Regions from separate parts of the Curtobacterium sp. C1 genome, predicted to be linked through region 2. Evidence: riboswitches for the same ligand, from Rfam matches in the RefSeq annotation. Region 2 holds a riboswitch; the other holds the start of a gene.

Region 1 (14,169 bases), 310 kb from region 2:
TGGCGCACGGACGCCCAGGGCCGGGCGGTCGCGGTCAACCACGACGCCGCCGTCCGACCGCGCCGCCAGGACCGGGAACCGGAGTACCGCGAGACCGGCGCCTTCTACGTCCTGCGCACGAGGGGCTTCCGAGAGCACCGACACCGCTTCTTCGGTCGGGTCGAACTCGCGGTCGTGGATCCCCGCGGCGCGATCGACGTCGACGAACCGGCCGACCTGGCCCTGGCCTCCTCGCTCGCCCACACCCTCGACCGACCGATCGGCCACCCGACGAACCCGGACGCAGATCGCCCAACGACGAGGCCCGCAGCCGCATCCGGGACCGCCCGTTGGCCCCTCGCCGCCACGACCGACCGGGTCCCGAACCCAGATCCGCACCCGTCCCAACAGAACGGAACCCCATGACCGTCTCCATCGGCACGTCCACCATCGGCGCCGGCCACCCCGCGTACCTGATCGGCGAGATCGGCCTGAACCACAACGGCGACGTCGACATCGCGAAGCGGCTCATCGACGTCGCAGCGGACGCCGGGCTGCAGGCCGTCAAGTTCCAGAAGCGCACCCCGGCGATCTCGACGCCCGAGCACATGAAGCAGACCCCACGCAGCACGCCGTGGGGCGAGATGACGTACCTGGAGTACCGCTACCGCGTCGAGTTCGACCGCGAGCAGTACATCGAGATCGGCGACCACGCGACCCTCCGCGGCCTCGACTGGTTCGCGTCGCCGTGGGACGAGCCGAGCGTTGCCTTCCTCGAGGACCTGAACGTCGTGGCGTACAAGATCGCCTCGGCCTCGGTGACGGACCTCGGGCTCCTCGCGGCCGTCGCGGCGACGGGAAAGCCGGTCATCCTGTCGACCGGGATGTCGACGCTCGAGCAGATCGACCGCGCCGTCGAGGCCCTCGGCACCGAGCGACTGGTCCTCATGCACGCGACGTCGACGTACCCGCTCCCCGCCGAGGAGGCGAACCTCCGCATGATCGACACCCTCGCCGGCCGCTACGCCGGGGTGCCGGTCGGGTACTCCGGGCACGAGCCGGGGCTGCAGATCTCCCTCGCCGCGGTCGCGCTCGGCGCCACGGCCGTCGAGCGCCACATCACACTCGACCGCACGATGTGGGGCTCCGACCACGCCGCCTCGCTCGAGCCGCACGGCCTGCAGACGCTCGCCCGCGACGTCCGGATCATCGAGACCGCGCTCGGCGACGGGATCAAGAGGATCTTCCCCGGCGAGCAGGCGCCGATGGCCAAGCTCCGCCGCGTCGGCGCGTGACCCGGCAGGACAGGCGCGTGAGCCAGCGGGACCGGTGAGCGGGGTGCGCGCGTGAGCGACGGACGTCGCGAGCCGACCGACGGACTGGAGGCGCGCCTCCCGTCCGCCGACCGGCCCCGCGTCCGACGCGTGGTCGGCCTGGTCGACACCGACTCGTTCGCGAAGTGGGGCGCCCACCTGCTCGCCGACGCTCCCGCGCACTGGCAGCTGGAGCTGCTCGTCGTCGACACCCCGAGGTCGGCGAGCCCCGCGCAGCTCCGGTCCGCGTTCCGGGGTCTGGACGGCCGACTCGAGCACCTCGCAGCGGCACCGCCGGCGCCCCTCGGGGTCGACGCCCTCGTCGACCGGCTGCGAGCGGACCCGCCGGACGCGGTCCTGGTGGCGTGCATCGGCCCGGTCGCGGAGCTCCTGGTCGACGAGGTCGTCCGTCGGGTCCCGCGGCGGCCGGTGCTCCTGACGGGGCTGCCCGGCATCTCGTACCCGGCGAAGTGGAAGGGCGTCTTCTTCCGCGCGCGGGCCGACGTGTTCGTGCTGCACAGCCACCGCGAGGTCCGCGCCTACCGTGCCCTCGCGTCAGCGGGCGGGATCGAACCGTCGTTCGCCCTCGCGACGTTGCCCTTCGCCCGCTCGCGGGGGCAGGGCGGGCACGGGGACGAGCGGGCGGGCGGACGGGGCGACGAGCGGGGCAGGGACGCGGTCGTGTTCGCGGCGCAGCCGAGCGTGCCCGCCGACCTCGAGGACCGCCGACGCGTCGTGGACTGGCTCGTCGAGACCGCCCGGCGCCACCCGGAGTGGCGCGTCGTCCTCAAGGTCCGTGCGGCGGCCGGGGAGCACCAGACGCACCGGGAGCAGTGGCCCTACCCGGAGCTGCTGCCCGCCGACCGGCCGGCGAACCTCGTGGTCGAGAGCGGCCCGATGGCGCAGCACCTCGACCGGGCGGTGGCGCTTGTGACGATCAGTTCGACGGCGGTCCTCGAGGCCGTCGCCCGGGGCGTCCCAGCGCTGACGCTGACGGACTTCGGCGTCTCGCGGGCGCTCATCAACGAGGTGTTCGTGGACAGCGGGCTCGAGGGCGACGCGGTCGACCTCGTCGAGGGACGCTTCGGGAACGTCCGACCCGAGTGGCTGCACGACAACCACTTCCACCCGCCCGCGGAGGACGACTGGGCCGACCGCGCCGAGGAGCTCATGGTGCTCCGGGACGCCGGTGCCCTGACGGTGCGACCGGCCGCTCGGCGGAGCGGCGGCGGTGCCCTGCGTCGGGCGTGGGAGCGGAAGAACGCGCTCGGCGCGGCCGACCGGACGGCGATCGGCGTCGTCGCGCTCGTGCTCGGCACGCCGGTGCGGACCGTGAAGCGCGTGCTCCGTCGACTCCGGCGGGTGGTGCTGCGGCCCGGCGCGAGCGACGCGGCCCTCGTGCTGCCGCCCCGCTCCCAGCGGGACGCCGTGGGAGCCGGCAGCGGAGGTACGGGCCGCACCGCCTGACCGGGTGGGCGGTGGGGCGGAGCCGCACCGTGCCTCCAGACCGTTCGTCAGCAGACTGCCGTGACGGGCGGGGCGGACGTCAGAGCGCCTTCGCCACCGCCACCAGCAGCTGGTCGCGGGACGGGACGCCGGGCGAGCGGAAGACCTCGGTGCCGTCCTCGCGCCGGACGATGATCGTGGGCGTCGAGCGGATGCCGACGGCCTCGGCGCCGTCGGGGTCGGCGGCCACGTCGCGTTCGCGCACGGCCAGTCCGGGGACGAGGGCCGCCGCCTCACCGGTGACGCGGCGGGCCGCAGCACAGGGCGCGCAGAAGGCGGAGGTCCACAGGTCGAGTCGCACGGAGGGCACAACGCAGCGAGCGCCGCGTGCACTCCCGATCGGATCGGGGCACGCGGCGCTCGCCGGGTCGAGCCGGGCGGTGTGGCTACTCGCGGTCGAACTCGCCGCTGCGGTCCCCGCGGTCCTGCAGGTCGTCGACCGGGTCGGAGTCCTCGGCGTCGTAGGCGTACTCGACCGAGGTCTGGTCGAGCACCTGACGGGTCTTGGTGGCCTTGTAGGTGAAGGCCGTCTGCAGGCCCTCGACGTCGGCGTACACCGTGACCTGGTCGTCCACCGCGTCGCTCGTCGCGGTGCGGGTGTCGGTCGTCCCGTCGAAGGGGCCACCGTGGAAGATCGCGGTGTACTCGTCGCCCTCGTGGATGGTGATGTCGCTCATGCGTCCCTTGTACCAGGGCCGACCTGTTGACGGATGCATAGGTCGGCTATATAGTTCCGCTATGGAACCGACCAGGGCGCAGACGATCGAGACGCTCCTCGTCTCGGTGAACCGCCTGATCCGCGCGGCCGCACAGGCGACGGGGAACCCGACCTCGGCGGCCGTGTGGCGCACGCTCGGCATCCTCGAGACCGACCAGCCCCTGCGGCTCGGGGAGCTCGCGGCACTGTCCCGCGTCGCGCAGCCGACCATGACCCGGCTCGTCGCGGGGATGCTCGCGGACGGACTCGTCACCCGCACGGTCGACCCGGACGACTCCCGCGGGCAGCTCATCGAGATCACGCCGGCCGGCCACGACCGCCTCGTGACGTGGCGGGCCACCATCACCGAGACCGTCGGGCCCGTGTTCGCCGACCTGGACGACGACGAGTGGGACGTGCTGCACGACGCGGCCGAGGTCATCGCGTCGCGGGTCGCGGTGCCGCTCGCGGTTCCTTCCCCCGGCGGTCCGGGCGCCGGCCCGTCGTCGACCGCCCTGTCGTCCAGGGCGTCGGGCGCCGCCCCGTCGTCCACCAGCCCGTCCCCCACCAGCCCGTCGTCCACCAGATCGGAGATCCACGCGTGAACGCCCACGCCCCCGCTGCCTCGGGCAGCATCCTCAAGCAGTCCTCCGCGGTCTGGGCGATCGCCTTCGCCTGCGTCGTCGCCTTCATGGGCATCGGCCTCGTCGACCCGATCCTGCCCGCGATCGCGACCTCGCTGGACGCGACCGCAGCGCAGACCGAACTGCTCTTCACGAGCTACCTCGCCGTCACCGGCGTCGCGATGTTCTTCACCAGCTGGGTGTCCAGCCGCATCGGCGCGAAGAACACCCTGCTCATCGGGCTCGCGCTCATCGTGGTGTTCTCGGTGCTCGCCGCCACGTCGGGCAGCGTCTGGAACATCATCGGGTTCCGCGCCGGCTGGGGTCTCGGGAACGCGCTCTTCATCTCCACCGCACTCGCGACCATCGTGGGTGCGGCCTCGGGCGGCACCGCGTCGGCGATCATCCTGTACGAGGCGGCGCTCGGCCTCGGCATCGCCGTCGGCCCGCTCGTCGGAGGCCTGCTCGGCTCGGTGAGCTGGCGCGGCCCGTTCTTCGGCGTCACGACGCTCATGGCCGTCGCGTTCATCGCCGTCGTCGCGCTCCTCAAGAACTCCGGGCTCGAGAAGCCCACGCCCACCCGGCTCTCCGCCCCGTTCCGTGCCCTGCGCCGACCGGCACTCGCGGCCCTGGCGGCCACCGCGCTCTTCTACAACATCGGCTTCTTCGTCCTGCTCGCCTACACGCCGTTCCCGCTCGGCTTCGGTGCACTCGGCATCGGCTTCACGTTCTTCGGCTGGGGCGTCGGGCTCGCGATCACCTCGGTGTGGGTCGCGCCGATGCTCACCGCCCGGCTCCGTCGCACGACGGTCCTGAAGATCGCGCTGCCCCTGCTCGCGCTCGACCTGTTCGCCGCGGCCGTCGTCGTGCGGTCGCAGCCGGGCCTGATCGTCTGCGTGATCGTCGGCGGACTCGTGCTCGGTGTCCTGAACACCGTGCTCACCGAGTGCGTCATGGAGGCGACGGACCTCCCCCGCTCCGTCGCCTCGAGCGCGTACTCCGCGGTGCGCTTCATCGGTGGCGCGATCGCCCCGCCGGTCGCGACGCTGCTCGCCGACGCGATCGCCCCCTCGGCGGCGTACGTGTTCGCCGGGGTCTCGGTGGCGATCGCGTTCGTGGTGGTCGTCGCGACGACGAAGGTCCTGCGCCGGGTCGACGACGGGGCTGAGCCCGAGCGCGTCGAGGCCGAGGCGATCTCGGCGGGCGAGATGGTCTGACGTTCCTCGCGGGGCTGACCGGACGGCTCGGGGTGCTGCGGCGCTCCGAGCCGTTCGTGTGTGCGCGAGTGGGGCGGGTCGGGTCTCGGGGCTCGGGGCTCGGGGCTCGGGGCGAGCGGGCGAGCGGGCGAGCGGGCGAGCGGGCGAGCGGGCGAGCGGGCGAGCGGGCGAGCGGGCGAGCGGGCGGAATGCGCGGCGGCCTCCTGGCGAGCGGGTCGGTTTTCGCCCGCTCGCGGGCTGGATCCGTGAGCCGTGGATGCGCCAGCACCGTGCCCCTCCGCGAGCGGGACGTGCGTCGGACGGCGTCAGTCAGCAGCGCTGGAACGCGAGCGGGCGGAACGTGCAAGGAGTCCGGCGGACGGCGCGCCGATTCCGCCCGCTCGCGGACAGCGCAGCGGCTGGTCGCCCGAGTCGGACGGCTCGGCCGGCTCGGACAGCTCGGCCGGCTCGGTCGGCTCGGACGGGAGGCACGGGTCGACTCCGCCACGCGGCGCACCAGCACGGGGCGCGGCCGGTCCCTGCGCGCCCGGCAGCGTGGTCGCCGTCCACAGGAGTCGGAGCGCGGGCAGCAGCGTCACACCCGCGGAATAGGATCGTCGGCATGGCAACTGCGAACGACCGCCTCGTCTGGATCGACTGCGAGATGACCGGCCTGGACCTCCAGGTCGACGAGCTCGTCGAGGTGGCCGTCGTCATCACCGACTTCGACCTCGTCCCGGTGCACCCCGGGTTCGACATCGTCATCAAGCCGGACCAGTCCGCGCTCGACAACATGAACGAGTTCGTCACGAACATGCACACGACCTCGGGCCTCATCGACGAGATCCCGCACGGTGTGAGCCTGGCCGACGCCGAGTACCAGGTGCTCGAGTACATCCTCCAGCACGTCCCCGCCGAGGGCTCCGCTCCCCTGGCCGGCAACACGATCGGCACCGACCGCGCCTTCCTCGCCAAGTACATGCCGCGCGTGGACGGCCACCTGCACTACCGCAGCGTCGACGTCTCCAGCATCAAGGAGCTCTGCCGCCGCTGGTTCCCGCGCGTGTACTTCAACGCGCCGGAGAAGCACGGCGGGCACCGTGCCCTCGCCGACATCCTCGAGTCCATCCGCGAGCTCGAGTACTACCGCCGCGCGGGCTTCATCCCCGAGCCCGGTCCGACGACCGAGGACGTGCGTGCCGTCGCCGCCTCGGTGGTCGAGCAGTGGGCCCCGCGGCTCGCCCAGCCCGCCGCCGAGTAGTGGTCCGCGCAGGCCGCGGCATGTACTACTATTGAGGGGTTGCTCCGGCCAGTCCGGGGTCAGCATGGTGGGTATAGCTCAGTTGGTAGAGCGCCTGGTTGTGGTCTAGGAGGTCGCGGGTTCGAGACCCGTTACTCACCCGGTTGACGAAGGCCCCGTCCTGATGGACGGGGCCTTCGTCGTTCTCGGATGCGCATGTGCCACGATCGTGCCCGTGATGGAGATGTCCGCCGACGCGTTCGAGCAGCTCGTGACCGACGAGCTCGACCGGCTGCCCGACGAGATGGTCGACGGACTCGACAACGTCGTCTTCGTCGTCGAGGACGAACCCGAGGACGGTTCCGACCTGTTCGGCGTCTACGACGGGGTCGCCGCGACCGAGCGTGGCCAGTACGGCTTCGGCGAGCTCCCGGACCGGATCGTGGTGTTCCGGAAGCAGCACCTGCTGGAGTGCGACACCGTCGAGGAACTCCGGGACGAGGTCCACACGACGCTGGTGCACGAGATCGGGCACTTCTACGGGATCGACGACGAGCGGCTGCACGAACTCGGATGGGCGTAGCGACCACGAATCCACCCACGTGGCGACCACGAGTCCACCCGCGGAGCGACCACGAGTCCACCCGCGGAGCGACCACGAGTCCACCCGGGGAGCGACCACGAGTCCACGCACAGCGCGACCCCGGGTCCACCCGCCCCCCTACGTCCGCACCACCAGGTCGGCCAGCGCCGCCGGGTCCTCCGCCGCGATGAAGGACGCCTCCTGCGCTGCCCACCGGTCCCACTCGCGGGCGAAGACCTCGCCGTCACGGCCGATCGCCCGGTCGCGCCGGACGGTGTCGTCCGCCTCGAGCCAGACGCGGAAGGTCGCGAGCGGCGCCGAGGCCCGGGACAGCGCACCGCACCCCTCGACGACGAGCGGCACGCCCGGGTCGATCGACTCCCACCCCGCCGGGCTCGACGTCGTCCAGTCCCACCGCCGGTAGCCGGAGTGGGCGCCGAGGACGTCCGTCACCACCGCGTCAGCCGCCGCACGGAGCCCGTCCCACCCCGGGTAGACGTCGTCGAGGTGCACGACCCGGGCGCCGAGCCGGTCCCCGAGGGCGTCGCCGAGCGTCGTCTTGCCGGTCCCCGAGCGCCCGTCGACCAGCACGACGAGCCGCCCCCGCCCGGAAGCCGCACGGAGATCCGGAGCAGCACCAGCAGCGGCAGCGGCAGCGGCAGCTGTCGCCGCAGCCGCGAGGCCGTCCACGACCCCGTCAGACACGCCACGTCCCCGCGCCCACCGCCACCGCGACCGAGACCGCACCGATCCCGACGAGCACCGCGACCATCGCCCACTCGGGGCCGCCGAAGCGCGCCGGTCGCGCCCACGTCCGCCGACCCGGCGCCCCGAACCCTCGCGACTCCATCGCCACCGCGAGCGTCGTCGCCCGCCGGAGCGCGAGCACGAGCAGCGCGAACGCCATCGATGCACCCCGACGCAGCCGCCCGGTGTCGGCCAACCCCCGGGCACGCCGGGCACTGCGCAGCTGCCGCCAGTCCCCGCCGAGCAGGGTCGTCATCCGCACCGCCGCCAGCGCCCCGAGCACGAACCGCGCTGGCAGCCGCAGGAGCTGCGCCAGCCCGTCCGCCAGGTCGGTCGGGTCGACCCGCACGAACAGTGCAATCGCCGGCAGTCCGACGGCGAGCACCCGAAGCGCGGTGGCCAGGGCGAGCTCGAGCGACCCGTCGGTGACGTGCACGAAGCCGAGGTCGAACCACTCGCGTCCGGACGGCCGGCCGTACAGCGCGATGCTCACGGCCGTCAGCGGGACCGCTGCGGTCAGGGGTGCGGTCCGGAGCAGGAGCGTGCGCCAGGGGATGCGGAGCAGCGGCAGCAGCAGGACCTCGAGCAGGAGCGCGACGGCTGCGGACACGACGTCCAGGCTCAGGACGAGCAGCAGGCCGAGCGCGAGCACCCCGAGCAGGGACGCGACGGGCTGCACCCCGCGGATCCCGCGGGGCCGGGCGGGAGGCACGGATCGCCCTCGCGCGTCCGCTGCGGTCCCCGGGACGACCGGCCGGGCATCCCCCGTCACGTCGGCGACGACACCGTCCGCCGTCCCCGGGCCGGTCGGCCGCAGACCGCCCGGGCCGGCTGGTCGCAAGCCCTCCGGGCCGAGCACCACCTCGTCCGCGTCGAGCGCCCGCACCAGGTCACGGTCGTGCGTCACGGCGACGACAGCCGTCCCCGCGTCCGCGAGCGCGCCGAGCCGGTCCACGACGGCCTGCCACGTGGCGCGGTCCTGTCCGGAGGTCGGCTCGTCGAGCACGAGCACGTCGGGCTCCGCCGCGAGTACCGTGCCGATCGCGAGCCGTCGCTGCTCGCCGCCGGACAGCGTGAAGGGGTTCGCGTCCGCCAGGTGCGCCAAGCCGAGGTCGTCGAGCACCCGATCCACCCGGTCCTCGACGTCCGCTTGACCGAGCGCCCGAGGTCCGGCGGCGAGCTCCTGCCGTACGGTGGCCGCGACGAACTGGTGCTCGGGGTCCTGGAACACCGTCCCGATCCGGCCGGCGAGCTCTCGGCTGGACCAGGACGACGGCGCCGCCCCGGCCAGGCCTTGCCGGAGGGCGGAGGTGGCCTCGAGGACGCCGGCGTCGGGCGCGAGCAGCCCGGCGAGCGTCAGGCCGAGCGTCGACTTCCCGACGCCGTTCGGCCCGGTCACCGCCAGCACACGCCCGCGCCGGACCGTCAGGTCGATGCCGCTGCCGACCCGGTGCCCCCGGCCGCGCGCCGTCGCGAGTCCCCGAGCATCGAGCAGCGCCCGAGCGTGCGCGCGGTCCTCCCCGGGGACCGCCTGCCGAGCCGAGCCCCGAGCGGGCTCCGACCCGGGCACCCACACGCCCGCCGCCGCGAGCGCCGGACCGTGCGCGGCGAGGACCTCGGTCGGCGTGCCGTCCGCGACGACCCCGCCGGCGGGAGCGAGCAGCACGAGCCGGTCGACCAGGTCGAGCCAGGTGCCGATCCGGTGCTCGACGACGAGCAGCGTCGCACCGGTCTCGTCGAGGACCGCGCGCACGGCGTCGTGCACCTGACGCACGCCGTCCGGGTCGAGGTTCGCGCACGGCTCGTCGAGCACGAGCGCGCCGGGACGCATCGCGAGCACGCCCGCGAGTGCGAGCCGCTGCCGCTGCCCGCCGGACAGCGCGGTCGTGGACCGGTCGAGGGGCAGGTCGAGGCCGACCACGTCGAGCGCCGACCGGACGCGCCGCCAGGTCTCGTCCCGCGGCACGCCGGTGTTCTCGCAACCGAACGCGACGTCGTCCCCGACGCGCGACATCACGGTGTGCGCCTCGGGGTCCTGCATGACGAGGCCGACCCGCCCGCGGACCGTCCCCGGTGCGGCATCGTCGACGAGCACCGTGCCCTGGACGGCCGCGGCGGTGTCGTCCTCGGGGTCCGGCTCGTCGGGCAGCACCGCGGCGACGGCCCGCAGCAGCGTCGACTTGCCCGCGCCGGACGGTCCGACGACGGCGACCCGCTCCCCCGGGCGCACCGCGAGGTCGACTCCGCGGACCGCCCACTCGTCGCGGGCGGCGTAGCGCCACCCCCAGTCACGGAAGACGATGCCGGCCGGGCCGGTGCTCGCCGGGACCTGGGTCGCGGGCGCTGCGTCCGCGCGACCGGCGGACACGGCCGTCACGCCGCGCTGCGGGTCGTGCGCTTGGCGTGCTCCCGGCCGACCGCGAACTGCGACAGGACTCCGGTCGCGGCGAGCGCCCGGACGATGGCCCAGGACCCGGCACCCGCGATGACGGCGCCGGAGACCACGGCGCACACGACGTAGACGGCCTTGAACCCGGCGTCGAGCCCCGGGTACCACAGGACGGTGTCGTTGATGCCGAGCGCGAGCCCGGCGGCCGCGCCCGCGAGGACGACGACCGGCAGCCGGTACACGCGGTACAGGAACAGCGCGAGGACGAGCTCGGCGCCGAGGCCCTGCACGAGGCCGGCCTCGAGCGTCAGCCACCCCCACTGCGTGCCGAGCAGCGCCTCGACCGAGGCGGCGACCATCTCGGCGTACAGGGCGGCTCCGGGCTTCCGCACGACGATCGCGACGATCGGCCCGGCGAGCAGCCAGACGCCGCCGAACAGCGACTGCGATCCCGGCAGGACGAGGGCGGCTCCCGCACTGAGCGGCTCGTAGCCGAACTCCCAGAGCTTGAAGACGACGCCGATCGCGACCGCGAGGACGCTGGCGACGACGATGTCGACCACGCGCCAGCGGAGCGACCGCCGGAGGGTGGTGGACGGGACGGTGGACTGCATGGTTGCAGGCATGGTGCTGACTCCTCCCTGCGCCGGCATGACCCGGATCAGGTTCGACGGTCGGAGCGCCGTTCGCTCCCTCTCAGCCCGGTGGTCCCGGACTCCCGTGTGTGTGGCAGCAGTCTAGACGGGTGACGACCAGATGACGGACGGGAGGACCGTGGCGGCGTCGCCACGATCCTCCCGTCCGTCCTGTGGTCACTTCTTGAGTGCGCGGACCACCTTGGCGAGCGCCTTGCCGGTCACCCAGATGGTCGGGATGCTGACCGCGAGCAGCGAGATGAGGTTCGGCTCGAACTGCAGGTCTTGTCCGGGACGGCGCACGTAGGCGCCGACGGGGATCGACACGCCGCCGCCACCCCCGCCGCCGTTGTCGTCGCCGTCCCCGCCGCCGCCGAAGCCGAACCAGCCCAGCGACACCGGGATGAGGGTCTGGTCGCCGACCTCGACCGGCTCGCCGTAGTTGGTGGAGACGCCGATCGGGCGCACCTTGTCTGCGATCTGACTCACGATGTTGGCCATGCGCGCGAGGCTACTCGGCCACTCCTCCACAGCGACGCGCGGAGTCACCCTCGTCCACTGCTGGGGCTTGTCTGCGGACGCGGAGGGGCCGCGCCGATACGTTGGCGACACCCACACCTGGAGGACCGTTTGCACACCTGGCCCGGCAGTCCGTACCCCCTCGGGGCGACCTACGACGGCAGCGGCACGAACTTCGCCCTGTTCAGCGAGGTCGCCGACCGCGTGGAACTGTGCCTCTTCGACGACGCTGGGAACGAGGAGTGCGTCGACCTGGTCGAGGTCGACGCGCACGTCTGGCACGCGTACCTGCCCAACGTGGCACCGGGGCAGGAGTACGGCTTCCGCGTGCACGCCCCGTACGACCCGGCGAGCGGACTGCGCGGCAACCCGAACAAGCTGCTCCTCGACCCCTACGCCAAGGCGACCAGTGGCGACATCGACTGGGACCAGGCGCTGTTCTCGTACACGTTCGGCGACCCGGACTCGACCGACGACCAGGACTCGGCGCCCCACATGATGAAGGGGGTCGTCATCAACCCCTTCTTCGACTGGCAGGGCGACCGGTCGCCGGGCATCCCGTACGGCGAGACCGTCATCTACGAGGCCCACGTCAAGGGCCTCACAGAGACGCACCCCGACGTCCCCGAAGAACAACGGGGCACCTACGCCGGCGTCGCGCACCCGGCGGTCATCGAGCACCTGAAGCGTCTGGGCGTCACCACCCTCGAGCTCATGCCGGTGCACCAGTTCGTGAACGACTCCACCCTGCAGGAGAAGGGGCTGTCGAACTACTGGGGCTACAACACCATCGGGTTCTTCGCGCCGCACTCGCACTACTCGTCGTCCGGCGACCGCGGGCAGCAGGTGCAGGAGTTCAAGGCGATGGTGCGCGAGCTGCACCGTGCGGGGATCGAGGTCGTGCTCGACGTCGTCTACAACCACACCGCCGAGGGCAACCACCTCGGGCCGACGCTGTCGTTCCGCGGTATCGACAACGCCGCCTACTACCGCCTGGTCGAGGACGACAAGCGGTACTACATGGACACCACGGGCACCGGCAACTCGCTCAACGTGGGTCACCCGCACTCGCTGCAGCTGATCATGGACTCGCTGCGGTACTGGGTGACCGAGATGCACGTGGACGGGTTCCGCTTCGACCTCGCGGCCGCCCTGGCGCGGGAGTTCTACGAGGTCGACCGGCTCGCAGCCTTCTTCGAACTGGTCCAGCAGGACCCGATCGTGTCGCAGGTCAAGCTCATCGCGGAACCGTGGGACGTCGGTCCCGGCGGCTACCAGGTCGGCAACTTCCCGCCGCAGTGGTCCGAGTGGAACGGCAAGTACCGCGACACCGTGCGCGACTTCTGGCGCGGTGAGCCGTCGACCCTCGGCGAGTTCGCGTCCCGCATCTCCGGGTCGGCCGACCTGTACGAGCACGACGGCCGGACCCCCAAGGCGAGCATCAACTTCATCACCGCCCACGACGGCTTCACGCTGTACGACCTCGTCGCCTACAACGAGAAGCACAACGAGGCCAACGGCGAGGACAACAACGACGGCGAGAGCCACAACCGCTCGTGGAACTCCGGCGTCGAGGGGCCGACCGACGACCCGGCGGTGCACGCGCTCCGGCTGCAGCGTCGCCGGAACTTCCTCGCGACGCTGCTCCTCAGCCAGGGCGTGCCGATGATCGCGCACGGTGACGAGCTCGGGCGGACCCAGGGCGGCAACAACAACGTCTACGCCCAGGACTCGCCGATCAGCTGGATCGACTGGGAGCACGCCGACGACGAGCTCATCCAGTTCACCGCCGACGTCGTGAAGCTCCGGCACGACCACCCGACCTTCCGCCGCACGCGGTACTTCAACGGCCGTCCGGTCCGCCGGAGCGAGGGCGAGCCGCTCCCCGACGTCGTGTGGCTGACGCCCTCCGGTGATGCGATGGACCCCGAGGACTGGGACTCCGGCTTCGGCAAGAGCGTCGGCATGTACCTGAACGGCGAGGGCATCCGCGGGCGCGACCGCTGGGGCGAGCGGGTCACCGACGTGGCGTTCCTGACGTACTACAACGCGCACGACGACGTCGTGACGTTCACCCTGCCCCCGGAGGAGTACTCGCCGGGGTGGACCGTGCGGATCGACACCGCCGACCCGGGTGCCCGCGACGAGGTCCTCGACGCCGGGACGCCGCTCGACGTCCCCGCGCGGTCGATGATCGTGCTCCGTGCCGAGCCGGACCACGAGGTGACGACGGCCCCGGTCGACGCCGCCACGGACACGAAGCCGTCCACGCCGACCAACCCCGCGGCCTCGCCCACCACCTCGGCGACGGACCCAGCGGGCACCGACCCGTCGACCTCCGAGCCCGCGAGCTCCGAGCCCGCGAGCTCCGAGCCGGCCGACGACAGCGCCACTCCCGAACCCGACAGCACAGGAGCCACCAGGTGACCGCCAGACGCGTCCCCACGTCCACCTACCGACTGCAGGTCACACCCGACTTCGACCTGACCCGGGCGCAGGACGTGGTCGAGCACATCCGCGACCTCGGCGCCGACTGGGTGTACCTCTCCCCCGTGCTGCAGGCAGAGCCCGGTTCGCAGCACGGCTACGACGTCGTCGACCACTCCCACGTCGACACCGAGCGCGGCGGCGACGCAGCGCTGCGCGGGCTCGCCGAGGCCGCCCACGCCGCCGGACTCGGCGTGCTCGTCGACGTCGTCCCGAACCACGTCGGCGTCGCGACACCCGAGGCGAACCCGTGGT
Region 2 (14,169 bases):
CCACCGAGTTCCACACGCCGATGTACGCGACGATCGCGTACGAGGCGAGGACCGCGTTGAACACCGCGAAGGCCGCGTTGCCCCAGTTGTGCGCCTGGGCGTCGCGGGCGAACGTGAACACCGAGAACAGCACCATCGCGTACGGGGCGAGGACGTAGAGCGCCGGGGCCGCCGTCCGGTCGCGGACCTTCGGCGTGCGGGCGAACGGGATCTTCTTCGCCGTGAGCATCTGCTGGACGCTCTTGAGCACCCCGGCGACGTTCACCGGCATGAGCACGAGGTTGAAGCCGTAGATCCGGAACACGTCCGAGCGCTTGTAGCCGCAGTACCGCAGGTCGCTGCCGAGCAGCCAGAAGTACGGCAGCGCGGCGAGCAGGACCATCGGGCTGAGGAGCCGCGAGTCGTACGGGTAGGCGAGCAGGAAGATCAGCCCGAACGACGCCCAGGCGATCGACGCCATGTAGTTCACACGGAGTGCCATCTCGACGACGCCGACCCGTTCGCCCCGGGCCCGACGCTCGCGCACCTGCCGGATGTACTTCGGCAGGATGAGGAGCCCGCCGTTCGCCCAGCGGCGGCGCTGGACGACGAGCGACCCGAAGTCCGGCGGGGTCGCGCTGTACGACAGCCGCTCGGGGTAGTTCACGAGGGTCCAGCCGTGCATGCCGAGGTCGACGCTCGACTCGGTGTCCTCGATGACGGTGCGGTCCTGGACGAACCGGCGGACCTCGAAGCCGCCGACGGTCTCGACCTCCTCGATGTCCCGCAGCGCCCGCGTCCGGATCACGGCGTTCGCGCCGACCCAGAAGGTCGCGCTGTACCGGGACATGCCCTGGTGAAGGATGTGCTGGATGTCGGTCGTCGCACCCGCGAGCCGCTCGATGCGGGTCGCCGCGCCCCGGAAGGACGAGTACGGCGTCTGCGTCACCGCGACGCGCTCGTTCTCTGGCTGCTCGAGGAAGTACACGAGCCGGAGGCAGTAGTCGCGGAGCAGGACCGAGTCGGCGTCGAGGGTGAGCAGGTAGTCGGACGCGGGGACGACGAGGTCCGCGGCGGGCTCGTCGGCGACCGGCCGGAGCACGGTGCCGGAAGCGGTCTCCTCGGCGGCGTAGGCCCCGCCGAGCAACCCGATGTAGGCGTTGAGGTTCATCGCCTTGTTCGCCTCGTGCGACAGGTTCGCGTAGCGCTTCCGCTCGAACGTCGTGACCTCGGCGGTGAACGTCCACGCGAGCCGGCGGTGCAGCTCGAGCACGCGCTCGGACGTGACCTCGGTGACCGTGCTCCCGCCGGCGACGGCGCTGTCGATCGCGGCCCCGAGGGCCTCGGCGGTCAGCCGGAGGTCGTCGGCGAGCCCGGTGAGCACCTGGTCGTGGAAGAAGTGGTCGACGTGGTCGACGACCTCGTGCTCGCGGGCGTGCCGCCGGAGCCACGCGTCCGCCCAGCGGTGGTGCTCGACGAGGGCGCGCAGGGTCTCGACGCTCGCGCACGGGGTCCGGGACGCCTCGACCTCGGCCGCGAACAGGGCCTCCTGGAACCGACGGGACGGTGCGGCGAGCTGCTGCTGGATCGTCGTGGCGACGGCCCGGGTGCGGTCGAGCTTGGCGGCGGTCTCCGGGTCGGTCGGGAACGGGGCGTCGTCGACGAGCAGCACGATGCGGAGCGCGGGGTACTCCTGCAGCGCGGCCGACCAGAGCGTCGTCGCGACGACGTCGGGTTCCTCGGCGTAGCTCGGCACGAGGACGGTCATCGGTGCCGTGTGACCGGTCGCGAAGTGGCGGTCGAGCTCGGCGCGGGGCACGCGGACGTGGGTCGCGAAGCGCTCGAGGGCACCCTGGCGGGCGACCAGGTGCATGAGCGCCGAGAACGTCAGGAACGTGACGACCACCAGGTACGACAGCGCCTCGGTCGTGAAGCGGAAGCTCTCCGTGCCGTAGTCGAGGAACTGCCGGATCACGGTGTAGACCACGTAGGCGACCCAGAAGGCGATGGTCAGGATGATGGCGACCCGGCCGGAGACGAGCTTCCGGTCGCTGGGTCGCGCGTGCAGGGTGTCGAGCGGCTGGGTCCGCCGCTCGGAACCCCACTGCCGGCGTCGCGCGGGGGCGGCGCCTCGGTGTTCGGTCATGTCGGTCGTCGTCCTTCGGTGCACGTGGACCAGCGGCCCGTCGGGTCGGGAGCTGTCGGGGAGCCCGTGCGGTCGCGACGACCGTACGGCCGACGGTCGACTCGCGGGGACCCTCGGACGGGGGGTCGACGGGGTGTCGTGCGGGAAGCCGTCAGGACGTTGCGCGACGCCGCTGCGGACCATGCGGGAGGACGCAGCAGCGCGCGCCCGCGACCGGCGGCGTCAGCGCCCGCGCGCCAGCAACCAGAGCAGGTACGGCGCGCCGACGACCCCGGTGACGACGCCGACCGGCAGCGCGTTCCCCGGGATGGCGAACTGCGCGACGAGGTCGCTCGCGAGCGTGATCGCCGCACCGACCGCCGCGGTGACCCCGAGCGCGACCCGCCCGTTGCCGACGAGTCGTCGTGCGATCGGCGCGGCCATGAGTGCCACGAACGCCACCGGCCCCGCGGTCGCCACGGCCCCCGCGGTCAGGCACACCGCGGTCAGGAGCAGGAGCACCTTCGCGCGGTCGGGTCGGAGTCCGAGTGCGGCCGCGACCTCGTCCCCGAGGGCGAGGACCGTCAACCGGCGCGACTGCACGAGGGCGGCCGCGAGCAGGACGACGACCGCGACGCCGAGGATCCCGACGAGCCCGCGGTCGACGGCGTTCAGGCTGCCGGACAACCACAGGAGCGCCGTGCCCGCCTGCTGCACGCTCCCCGAGGTGAGCATCCACCCCGTGATGCTCAGGCAGATCGCGGCGACCCCGATGCCGACCAGCACGACCCGGTTGCCGGTGATCCCCCGCCGCCAGGACAGCGCCGCGATCACGATCGACACGAGCACGGCCCCGACGACCACGACGGCGAACAGCGTCCCGCCGCTCGCGCCGAACAGCACGATCGCGGTGAGCCCGGCCGCGCTCGCCCCGGACGTGATCCCGATCACGTCCGGGCTCGCGATCGGGTTCCGGACGACGCTCTGCACGATGCCCCCGGCGACCCCGAGGGCCGCTCCGACGAGCACGGCGCCGGCGACCCGCGGACCGCGGAGCTGCCCGATCACGAAGTCGGAGACCGTGTCGCCGTGCCCGACGAGCGCGGCGCCCACCTGCAGCGGCGAGAGCGGGATCTCCCCGACGCCGAGCCCGACGGTAACCAGGGCGACGAGGACCAGGAGGACGGCGCCGAGGACGGTGACCTCGCGGCGGACGGCGCTCACAGGCCGGTCACCACGCGCGAGCGGACGAGCCAGATGAACACCGGCGCGCCGATGAGCGCGGTCACGATGCCGACCTGCAGCTCCCCCGGGTACGCGACGACCCGGCCGACGACGTCGGCGACGAGCAGGAGCGCGGGCGCGACGAGGGCGGACAGGAGGATCGTCCAGCGTTGGTCGGGACCGCTCAGTCGGCGGACGGCGTGCGGCACGGCCAGGCCGACGAAGGCGATCGGCCCGGCGGCGGCGACGGCCGACCCGGCGAGCAGGACCGTGACGACACCGCCGACGACGCGCACGAGGACGACCCGCTGCCCGAGCGACGCCGCGAGCTCGTCGCCGAGCGCGAGGGTGTTCAGGGAACGGCCGAGTCCGGCGGCGACGACGAGCCCGACGAGCACCGGCACGGCGATCACCCCGGCCGTGCCGAGGTCCTTGCCGGCGAGCGCCCCGACCTGCCAGAACCGCAGCTGGTCGAGCAGGCTCTGGCTCGTCACGAGGACCGCCGTGGTGATCGACGACAGGGCGGCGGCCACGACGGCCCCGGCGAGCGCGAGCCCGACCGGTGAGAGGCCGCGGCGGGCGAGCGCGGCGACCCCGTAGACCAGGAGCGCGGCGAGTCCGGCGCCGACGAACGCGAAGGGCAGGTACGCGGCGGTGCCGCTGATGCCGAACACGGCGATGCCCACCACCACCGCGAGGGCCGCGCCGGCGTTGATGCCGAGGACGCTCGGGTCGGCCAGGGGGTTCCGCGTCACGCCCTGCATGACGGCTCCGGCGACCCCGAGGGCGGAGCCGGCGAGCAGCCCGACGACGGTGCGGGGCACCCGGTTGCCGAGCACGATGAGCCCGATCTCATCCTGCCGTCCCGGGTGCAGGACCGTGTCGAGGACGGTGCCGAGCGGGATCGGCCGCGACCCGAAGGCCACCGAGAGCGCCACCGCGACGGCGAGCACGACGACGGCGGTCACCGCAGCGCCGACGAGTCGTCCGCGGGACACCGGTTCGGGCCGTGGCCGGAGGAGCGGAGCGCGGCGGAGGTGGGGACGGGGACGGGGGCGAGGGGCGGACGCGTGCATGGGCAGTGGTGCAAGCCTATGCGCGCACCCTGCTCGGCGGCCCCCGAGGAACCCCGGAGCAGCCACCGGGTTCGTTCATAGGTCCGTCATGGGTTCGGAGCCTGTACTGGGTCCCACGACGCTCGACCAGGGCGCCGAGGACGACCGGAGAGCACCGATGAACGAGACCCCGAACCCCGCAGCGGCCGACGACCAGCACGACGCGCAGCAGGCACCGCGGACCGAGTGGGAGGCGCCGCACGCCGACCGCACCACGCTCCGCCCGGCGTACGCGTTCGACGGCAGCGGCCCCTACCTGTACGGCGCCGACGGGTCTGGCCCCTACGCCTACACGCAGGACGGACGCGGCCCGTACCTCGTCGGCTCCGCGGCGCTCCTCGGCGGGGCGTCGCTCGGCAACCCCGCCGGTGCGCACGGCCAGCAGCACTGGGCCGGGGCAGCCGCCACTGCGGACCACGCCGGCGGCTGGGCGCACGCCGCTGGCTGGGCGCACACCACCGGGAAGAACGGCAAGCCCCGTCGGCTCGGCCTGGTGATCGGCTCCGGCGTCGCGGCGCTCGCGATCCTCGGCGCCGCGGGCGGCACGGCACTCGGCCTGTCCACGCAGCACACCACGACGACGTCGAGCCAGACGCAGGGCACCCTGCCCGGCACCGGCTCCGGCACGGGCACGGGCGGGTCCGGGACGAACGGCTTCACCGTCCCCGGGTACGGCGACGGCAGCGGGACCGGCGGCAGCGGCACGGGTGGGACGGGCACCGGTTCCGGCACGGCGACCGAGTCGGCCGCCACCGCCGCGACCGCCGCGCAGAAGAAGGGCGTCGTCACGATCGACACGGTCCTCAACTACGACGCGTCGTCGCAGGCCGCCGGCACCGGGATGATCCTGACCTCGGACGGGACGATCCTGACGAACAACCACGTCGTGCAGGGCGCGACGAGCATCACCGTGACGGACGAGACGACCGGCAAGCAGTACGACGCCGAGGTCGTCGGCACCGACGCCACGCACGACGTCGCCGTCCTCAAGCTCAAGGACGCCTCCGGGCTCTCCACGGTCACGCTGGACGACGACGGCGGCGCGAAGACCGGCGACGCGATCACGGACGTCGGCAACGCCGGTGGTACGGGTGACCTGGTGTCCGCCCAGGGCACCGTGACCGCGACCGACCAGGACATCCAGGTGCAGAGCGAGTCCGGCACCGGGACCGAGTCGCTGCAGGGGCTCCTGCAGGTCGCCGCGGACATCGTGTCGGGTGACTCCGGCGGCCCGGTGCTCGACAGCGAGGGCGAGGTCGTCGGCATGGCGACCGCCGCGTCCTCGGGGTCGGCGGACGTCACGGGCTACGCCATCCCGATCGCGACGGCGAAGTCCATCGCGGACGAGATCCTCGCCGGGCACGCGTCGGACACGATCACGATCGGCCTGCCGGCGTTCCTCGGGGTCGAGGTGAGCGGCACCGCCACGAGCGGCGGCGTCGCGGTCGCCGGGACGGTCGCGAACTCGGGCGCCGCCCTGGCCGGGCTGACCGAGGGCGACACGATCACGAGCCTGGACGGCTCCGCGGTCACCTCGAGCGACGCCCTCACGGCGGCGATCCGCGCCCACTCGGTGGGTGACGAGGTGACGGTCGGCTACACCGACGCCACGGGCGCCGCGAAGACCGTCACGGTCACCCTGACCGCGGGTCCGGCCGCCTAGGCGGTCGGCGCGGCGAGCACCGCGCGCACCACGCTCCGGTACACGTTGGCCGGGGAGTCCGTCCGGAAGGACGTCTCCCCGGCCGTCGTGCGTCCGACGCGCGCGAATCCGTGCCCGGTCGCGTGCACGATCGTGACGGGCTCCGGACGGCCGGGACGCAGCAGGTGCGAGACGGTCCACGGGGCGGACCAGAACCGGGCCAGCCGCGGGTCGCCCTCGGCGATCGACGCGGGCAGGTCCGGCACGTCGGTGCCGCCGCCGACGCGGCGACCCAGCAGGTCCGCCCGGAGCGACCCCGTGCGGAACGGGAAGGTCCACGTCGGACCGATGCCGAGCCTCCCGGCCAGCAGCGCGACGACCCGCTCCGGCGTGGCGGAGCCGACCACGACGTCGTCCGTCCCGTCGACGACGGTGTCGGACCAGGCCTGGAGGCGCGTTCGCCGCCCGTCGGGCAGGTGCTGTTCCAGCGTGACCGGCTGGGTGCCCTCCTGCCAGGGTGCGAGGAGCGCCTGCGTGGACTCGGGCAGGGTGCCGAGCCGGCCGACGAGGCCGGCCTCGACGAGCTCGCGGCCCGCCTCGGTGCGGAGGAGGGTGGGGTTCCAGCGGCGGCCGACCAGGCCCTGCAGGGTGGCGAGTGCGGCGACGCTCACCCGCGGTCCGTCGAGGACCGGTGCGGGCGCGGGGGCGGGCAGCGGCTCGAGGTCGCGCTGCGGGCGTGCCGGGGTCGGCTCGGTCGCACGGACCGACTCGAGCACGGCGAAGACGAGGTCGTCGGTGGCGACGAGCTGGCGGAGCGGACGTTCCACGGTGACGTCGACCCGGTGCCGACCGGTGACGAAGAGCAGGTGCGCACCGGCGACGTCGCCGCCCTCGGTCCACTCGTCCGCCGTGGGCCGCACGTACTCGACGAGGCGTGCGGGGGCGCCGGCCGCGGTCCACGCGTCGGAGCCGATCAGGCGCAGCCCCTCGACCGAGCCCGGGAGCCGTTCGAGCAGGCTCGTGTGCTCCTCGGCGATCGTCCGGTCGCTCGGACGAGACCGGACGGTGAGCACGACGTCGTCACCGGTGACGCGGAGGTCCGCCTGCTGCGCGTCCTCGCGGTGCCAGTGGTCGGGGCGGTGGAGGGTCAGCCGGGCGGTCCGGTCCTCGGTGCCGAGCGGGACGGGGACGACCATGCCCCGAGGCTACGGGTGGGCTGCTGCGTGGCCGGGTCGCCTCGCCGCAGCGGGGCGAGGTGGGGCCGGCGCGGTACGGGCGGTTCCGGCGCGGGGTCAGGTGCGGCGGGGGCGTGGTGCCGGGGGTGGTGGGACGGGCTTCGCGGCGACGACGGCGTCCAGGGGCACGACGACGGTGCCACGGCGGGTCGCGATCGACACCGTCGTCGGGGTGCGGGCGACGAGCTCGCCGAGGGCGTCCCGGGCGCCGTCGCCGTGGTGTGCCCGGACGACGAGCCGGTCCCCGGGGGCGGCGGCGGCGAGGACCGCGAGGGCGCGGGCGCGAGCGAGCGCGGCAGGGTCGGACGGCGTCGCTGCGGGCTGGGGCACGGCTGTGAGCCTAGGACGCGGGCACGGCCGCGTAGGGTGGTCTGGTGGAGAAGGCGCGCGTGGACAGCTGGATCTGGGCGGTGCGGATCACGAAGACCCGCTCTGCCGCGACCGCCGCGTGCAAGGCCGGGCACGTCCGGGTGAACGGCGAGCGGGCGAAGGCCGCGCAGCCGGTCGCCCCCGGGGACGAGGTGCGGGTCCGCCAGAACGGCTTCGACCGGATCGTGGTCGTCCGCGGCGTCATCCTGAAGCGGACGAGCGCCCCGGAGGCCGCGAAGCACTTCGAGGACCGCACCCCGCCGCGGCTCCCCCGCGAGGAGGCCGGCTTCGTCCCGACCCGAGAGCGCGGCGCCGGACGCCCGAGCAAGCGGGAGCGCCGGGACCTGGAGAAGCTCCGCGGGTACTGAGGCGGTCCCCCCGCGCAGCGCGCGGTCAGACGAAGCGGACGGTCTGCTGCAGCTGGTCGCGCACCGCGAAGACGTCCACGTTGCCCTCCGGGGACCACACGCCGTTCAGGACCTGCCGGAGCGCACTGCGGCGGACCACGAAGGCCGTCGGCTTCCGCGCGGGCCCGACGACCTGCACGTCCTCGTCCACCGCGGCGTCCGGCACGACGAGCAGCCTGCCGGTGAACCGGACGCGCGTCTGCTTCTGCACGGCACGGGCTGCCCGGACGAGCTCCTTGACGGGACGCTCCCCCGGCGCCAGGGTCTCGCCGGTGACCTCGCCGTGCTCGATGCGGACGGCGCCGCCCCAGTCGATCGACTCGACGGCCCAGAGCCCGGTCGTGGTGAGGACGGCGTGGTCGAGCTTGCCCTCGGCGCCGGCGTCCAGGTCGTGCCACACGGTCACGCCGATGCCCATGTCCGCGACGATCGACGCGGTCGCCTCCTCCGCCAGGGCCTCGCCGAGCAGGCGCCGGACGTGTCGGGGTGCCGAACGGACGAGCACGGGGTCGTAGGGGTCGTCGATCGGGTCGCCGAGTCCCACCCACTCGCGCTCCGCCTGCAGGAAGACCTCGCGGGACCGGCCACCGGGGTGGCCGTGCGACCGGGCGCGCGGACGGGAGTCACGACGGGCGGCCGGCGGCGCGTACGCGTCGCGGCCGGGGTCGCTCCGCCAGCTCGACGACCCGGACGGCCCGCTCGTGCCGGCGGACCCCGACGTCGCCCGGGACCCGGCGTCGTACGCGCGACGGGCGGCCGGGGTGCCGATGCGCTCCCACGCGACCTGGACCTGCCGGAAGCGCCGGGCGTCCCCGCCCAGGTCGGGGTGGGACTCGCGGGCGGCCCGGCGGTAGGCGCGACGGAGCTCGTCGTCGTCGGCGGTGGGGAGGACGCCGAGCACCTCGTACGGGGTGGCGTCGGCCGGGCTGTCGGTCATGGCCTCCCGACGCTACCGGACGATCCGTCGGAGACCGCCGCGTGCGGGCTGCACGCTGCCTGGGCGCGGTCCGTCCGTCAGAGCGCGGTGACCGCCTGGTGGATCGCGTCCGCGTTCGCCTCGATGTACGCCACGTCGGCCCGGTAGAGCTCGGCGTGCCCGTGCTCCAGGTCGCTGATGAACTTCGGGTTGCCGGCGGCGGCCTCGGTCTCCATCGTCGTCACCAGGGCGACGAGCGAGGCGGTCATCGTCTCGACGAGCACCCCGCGGGACCGGTCGTCGAGCTCGTAGGCGCGGCAGAACTCCGCGGCCCGCTCGAGTCGCTCGTCCAGGGTCGGCGCCGTGCTGCCCTCGACCTGCCCGGTGGTGAACGGTGCGAACCGGTACACCGCGCTCGCGACGTCCCACACCCGCGGACCGGGGTGCGCGGTGTCGAAGTCGATGAGCCCGACCGCCGCGATGCCGTCGTAGACGCAGTTGTACGGCGCGAAGTCGCCGTGCACGATCGTCTCGACCGGCAGGCGTTCGGCCTGCGACCACACGTCGGTCGCGCTGCGCGGGTACGTGGCCGCGGCGTCGTGGTACTGCCGGAGCAGGCGCGCGGAGGTGACGAGCGCCGCCTCGCTCGCGATCTCGGCGCTCCACGGGTAGTTCCCCGCGACGCCGGGCACGAAGGTGACCGTCTCGAGCGCGTCGCCGAGGGCGATGGGCTCGGGCGCCGCGACGAAGCCCTGCTCGTGCAGGTGCGTGAGCAGCTGGTGCACCGTCGGCGTCCAGGGCCCGGCTGGGCGGTGGACGCGGTCGTCGGCTCTCGTGACACGCTCCATCGTGACCTCCTGTCGGCACGTCCCCGTCGACGTGGGCGCCAGCGTATCGGCACGGAGCCCCCTCCGTCACGGTTCGGTCACGATGCGCGTCGCAGGGCGACACCGGAACCGGAGCCCGGCGACACCGGAACCGGAGCCCGGCGGTCGCTCAGCCCTGCTCGCGGAACCAGCCGGGACCGCGGACCTCGGCCCCGAGCGCCCCGACGCGTTCACGCAGCTCACGGTCCGCCGTGACGACCACGACGGGCGCGTCGCCCGCATCGACCGCGGCCGCCGTCGCCGCGACCACGGCGTCGTCCCCGGACCCCTCGGCGCGCACCACGGCCACGTCCGCACCGGGGTCGTCCGCACCGCGCGCGGCGCCCTCGAGCACCACGGTCCAGCGCGGCCACCACCGGTCGAAGCCGAGCCCGAGGGCGTCGGCGGACAGCCCGGCCGCGGCGAGCGCCGACACGGACGCGAGCAGTCGCGACGCGGCCCCGGCACGGTCCTTCCACCAGCCGTCGGGCACGCTGCCGACGACGTTCGCGGCGTCGACGACGACGTGCGGGGTGGTCGTGATGGCGTCGCGGAGCGCCGGCCACGAGGCGCCGAAGCCCGGGTGCAGCGGCAGGTCGACGACCTGGTCGAGCGGGATCCAGGACAGCGCGAGGCTCTCGCGGTCCGCGATCACCGGGTCGAACGGCCGGGAGGCGCGGCCCACCACGGTCGTGTAGGTCCAGAACCCGAGGTCGAGCACGGCCGTGTGGCGCAGGTCGACGCCGTCCTCGGGCACCCCGGCCTCTTCCGCGGACTCGCGGAGCGCGCCGGTGACGGCGTCCTCGCCCTGGTGCCGGGCGCCGCCGGGGATGCCCCAGGTGCCGCCGTGGTGGCTCCACTCGACGCGGTGCTGCAGGAGCACGCGGCCGTGGCCGTCGTCGACGAGCAGGCCGGCGGCGCCGAAGCGGCCCCACGCCTTCGTCCCGTCGGGTCCGACCGCCCACGCGTCGCCGGGGTCGCGCGGACCGGGCGGGGGTCCGGGAGGCGTCGGATCTGGCACCCGTCAACCCTGGCACACGGGCCCCCTCGATGACTGCGGACGGCTCGTGTACCGTGTGCCCCGAGACACGGGGTGCCGTCACCGGGCGGCTGAGATCACACCCGTCGAACCTGCTCGAGCTCGTACTCGCGAAGGGATCGTCCATGGAGAACGCTGCGCCCTCCCCTGCCTGGGCCCACCGCACCGCCGACCTGCTGGAGGCCGTCCGGGCCCGCTCGCCGCTCGTGCAGTGCATCACGAACACCGTCGTGCAGAACGTCACGGCGAACGTCCTGCTGGCCCTCGGCGCCTCGGCCGCGATGGTCGACGTCACGACCGAGGCCGGTCCGTTCGCCCGGGTCGCCGACGCCCTGCTGGTGAACACCGGCACCCCGCACGCCGAGCCGCGTGCCGCGTCCGTCGAGGCCGCGACCGCCGCCGTCGGCGCGGGCACCCCGTGGGTCCTCGACCCGGTCGCCGTCGGCTCGCTCCCGGTGCGCACCGCGCTGGCGCGCGAGCTCCTGGCTCTGCGCCCGACGGTCCTGCGCGGCAACGCCTCCGAGGTCCTCGCCGTGCTCGGCGCGAGCGCCGGTGGGCGCGGGGTGGACAGCACGGTCGGCCCCGACGACGCGCGTGCGGCGGCCGTCGGGGCATCGGACGGGAGGATCGTGGGCGCGCTGGCCGTGTCCGGTGCGGTCGACCTCGTGGTCGCGCCCGGCACCGGCGTGGTGCGGGTGGCGAACGGGACGGAGCTCCTGACGCGGATCACGGGCGGCGGGTGCGCGCTCGGTGCGGTCGTCGCCGCCTTCACGGCGGTGGCCCCGGACGACCCCGGGGCCGCGGCCGTCGCGGCGACGGCGGTGCACACGATCGCCGCCGAACTCGCGGCGGCGGACGCCGGCGGTCCGGGGACGTTCCAGCCGCTGTTCCTCGACCGGCTGGCGTCCCTCACCCCGGAGGACGTCGTCCGCACCGCCCGGATCACCGCCGAACCGAGCACGACCGCCCCGCAGGGGGTCGGTGCGTGACCGCGGACGTGGGTGTCTACCTGGTGACCGACCCCGTGCTGTGCGACCGGCACGGCCTCGGCGTGCTCGCGGTCGTCCGTGCGGCGGTGCACGGCGGCGTGCGGATCGTGCAGGTCCGCGACAAGACGGCGTCGGCCCGGGACCTGCTCGCCCTGACCGCGGCGGTCGCGGACGCGGTGGGCGACCGTGCGACGGTCGTGGTGGACGACCGGCTCGACGTGGCCCTCGCCGCGCGGCACGCCGGGCACGCCGTCGCCGGGGTGCACCTCGGCCAGTCCGACGTCCCGGTGACGGCGGCGCGTGCCCTGCTCGGCGCGGACGCCCACGTCGGGCTGACCGCGAACACGCCGGAGCACCTGGCGGCCGTCGAGCGGCTCCCCCGCGGGTCGGTGGACCTGCTCGGGGTCGGGGTCGTGCACCCGACGACGACGAAGCCGGACCACCCGCCGGCACTCGGGCACGACGGGTTCGCGCGGATCGCCGCCGCCTCGGACCTGCCGTGCGTGGCGATCGGCGGGGTCGGGCTGGACGACGTCGCACCGCTCCGCGCCGCCGGCGCCGCCGGTGTCGCGGTGGTGTCGGGCATCTGCGCGGCGGCCGACCCTGGTGCGTCCGCTGCCGCGCTCGTCGCGACGTGGGACGCCGCCGGACCCGGCCACGGGGCGGACCGGACGGACGACGGCGGGGGCGGGGCGTGCCTCCAGGCCGGCGCACCGGACCACGGGGCGGACGCGTGACCGGGGGTGTGCCCCGCGTGCTGAGCATCGCGGGGACGGACCCGACGGGCGGGGCCGGCGTGCAGGCGGACCTCAAGGCGATCGCGGCGCACGACGGGTACGGCATGGCGGTCGTGACCGCGCTCGTCGCACAGAACACGCACGGCGTGCGGTCGGTGCACGTGCCGGACCCGGCGTTCCTGCGGGAGCAGCTCGACGCGGTGTCCGACGACGTGACGGTGGACGCGGTGAAGACGGGCATGCTCGGCACCGCCGCGGTCGTCCGCGAGGTCACGGCGTGGCTCCGGGCGCACCGGCCACCGGTCGTCGTGGTCGACCCGGTGATGGTGGCGACGAGCGGCGACCGGCTGCTCGACGCGGACGCGGTCGAGGCGGTCCGGGAGCTCCTCGGGCTCGCCGACCTGGTGACGCCGAACCGGGCGGAGCTCGCGGTGCTGGCGGAGCTGGCAGCGGGCGCGTCGGACGGCGGGAGTGCCGTGGACGGCGACGACCAAGCCCTGCTCGTCGCACGGACCTGGGGCGTGCGGGTCCTGGCGAAGGGCGGCCACGACGACGGGGCCACGGCGGACGACGAGCTCGTGGAGCCCTCGGGCGCGCGGCGGACGTTCTCGGCGCCGCGGGTCGCGACGACGAACACGCACGGCACGGGGTGCTCGCTGTCGAGCGCGATCGCGACGCTCGTGGTGCGGACGGGCGACTGGGAGCTCGCGGTCGGCGAGGCCAAGGCGTGGCTCGGTGCCGCACTGGCCGGCGCGGACGACCTGCACGTGGGGAGCGGGAACGGACCGGTCGACCACGGGGCCGCCGTCCGGGCGCTCCTGCCGCCGGTGCGGTGGACGGACCGGTGGTGGGCGGACGTCGCCTGGGTGCTCGCGGAGACCCTCGCGACGCCGTTCCTGGTGGGGCTGCGGGACGGGACGCTGTCGACGGAGGTCTTCGCGGGGTACCTGGCGCAGGACGTGCACTACCTGCGGGCGTACCAGGGGCACCTGTCGGCCCTGGCTTCGGCGGCGACACCGTCGTCGGACGAAGCCGCGTTCTGGGCGGGTGCCGCGCAGGGGTGTGCGGACGAGGCGCGGGACCTGCACCACCGCCGGCTCGCGGGCTCCCGGGCGGAGGACCCCGTGCACCCGGTGTGCGCCGGGTACCTCGCGCACCTGCAGCGGGCGGCGGACACCGGCTCGGCGGCGGTCCTGGCGGCCGCGGTGCTGCCGTGCTTCCGGGTCTACGCCTGGGTCGGGACGCGGCTCGGCCGGGCATCAGAGGGACACCCGTTCGGCGACTGGCTCGGAGCCTACGGCGACCCGGGGTTCGCGGCGGCCTCGGCGGCGGCGACGGACCGGGTCGAGCGGCACGCGACCGCGGCGAGCGCCGAGGAGCGTGGGCGGATGACGGCGGCGTTCCGGGCGTCGACGGCCTGGGAGCTGGCGTTCTTCCGGATGCCGACGGGCTGACGGGGCGGCGCGTGCCCCGGGGCGGGCACGGGTCCGGGCCCGGGCCCGGGGTCAGCGCGCCCGGGTCCGCAT

What was found. Region 2 has a riboswitch for thiamine pyrophosphate ahead of thiM (hydroxyethylthiazole kinase). Riboswitches for the same ligand answer to the same signal wherever they lie in the genome.
Region 1: another riboswitch for thiamine pyrophosphate. It lies ahead of LQK89_RS04870 (ECF transporter S component); the one in region 2 lies ahead of thiM (hydroxyethylthiazole kinase).

Annotation. Positions count from the first base shown of each region.
Region 1 is NZ_CP088076.1:990,226-1,004,394, reverse strand. It holds gene LQK89_RS04930 (acylneuraminate cytidylyltransferase family protein) at 1-405, shown strand, start outside; gene LQK89_RS04925 (N-acetylneuraminate synthase family protein) at 402-1,274, shown strand; gene LQK89_RS04920 (DUF6716 putative glycosyltransferase) at 1,326-2,759, shown strand; gene LQK89_RS04915 (thioredoxin family protein) at 2,839-3,099, opposite strand; gene LQK89_RS04910 (hypothetical protein) at 3,185-3,475, opposite strand; gene LQK89_RS04905 (MarR family winged helix-turn-helix transcriptional regulator) at 3,537-4,100, shown strand; gene LQK89_RS04900 (MFS transporter) at 4,097-5,335, shown strand; gene orn (oligoribonuclease) at 5,937-6,575, shown strand; tRNA gene LQK89_RS04890 (tRNA-His) at 6,643-6,715, shown strand; gene LQK89_RS04885 (metallopeptidase family protein) at 6,793-7,137, shown strand; gene LQK89_RS04880 (ATP-binding protein) at 7,276-7,842, opposite strand; gene LQK89_RS04875 (ATP-binding cassette domain-containing protein) at 7,835-10,261, opposite strand; gene LQK89_RS04870 (ECF transporter S component) at 10,258-10,899, opposite strand; TPP riboswitch at 10,894-11,005, opposite strand; gene LQK89_RS04865 (hypothetical protein) at 11,086-11,409, opposite strand; gene glgX (glycogen debranching protein GlgX) at 11,539-13,854, shown strand; gene treY (malto-oligosyltrehalose synthase) at 13,851-14,169, shown strand, end outside.
Region 2 is NZ_CP088076.1:1,304,639-1,318,807, reverse strand. It holds gene LQK89_RS06460 (glycosyltransferase family 2 protein) at 1-2,125, opposite strand, end outside; gene LQK89_RS06455 (FecCD family ABC transporter permease) at 2,348-3,328, opposite strand; gene LQK89_RS06450 (FecCD family ABC transporter permease) at 3,325-4,326, opposite strand; gene LQK89_RS06445 (S1C family serine protease) at 4,562-6,106, shown strand; gene LQK89_RS06440 (hypothetical protein) at 6,103-7,281, opposite strand; gene LQK89_RS06435 (hypothetical protein) at 7,378-7,650, opposite strand; gene LQK89_RS06430 (RNA-binding S4 domain-containing protein) at 7,695-8,057, shown strand; gene LQK89_RS06425 (DnaJ domain-containing protein) at 8,083-9,033, opposite strand; gene LQK89_RS06420 (phosphotransferase enzyme family protein) at 9,111-9,860, opposite strand; gene LQK89_RS06415 (NUDIX domain-containing protein) at 10,009-10,899, opposite strand; TPP riboswitch at 10,958-11,054, shown strand; gene thiM (hydroxyethylthiazole kinase) at 11,043-11,906, shown strand; gene thiE (thiamine phosphate synthase) at 11,903-12,643, shown strand; gene thiD (bifunctional hydroxymethylpyrimidine kinase/phosphomethylpyrimidine kinase) at 12,640-14,097, shown strand.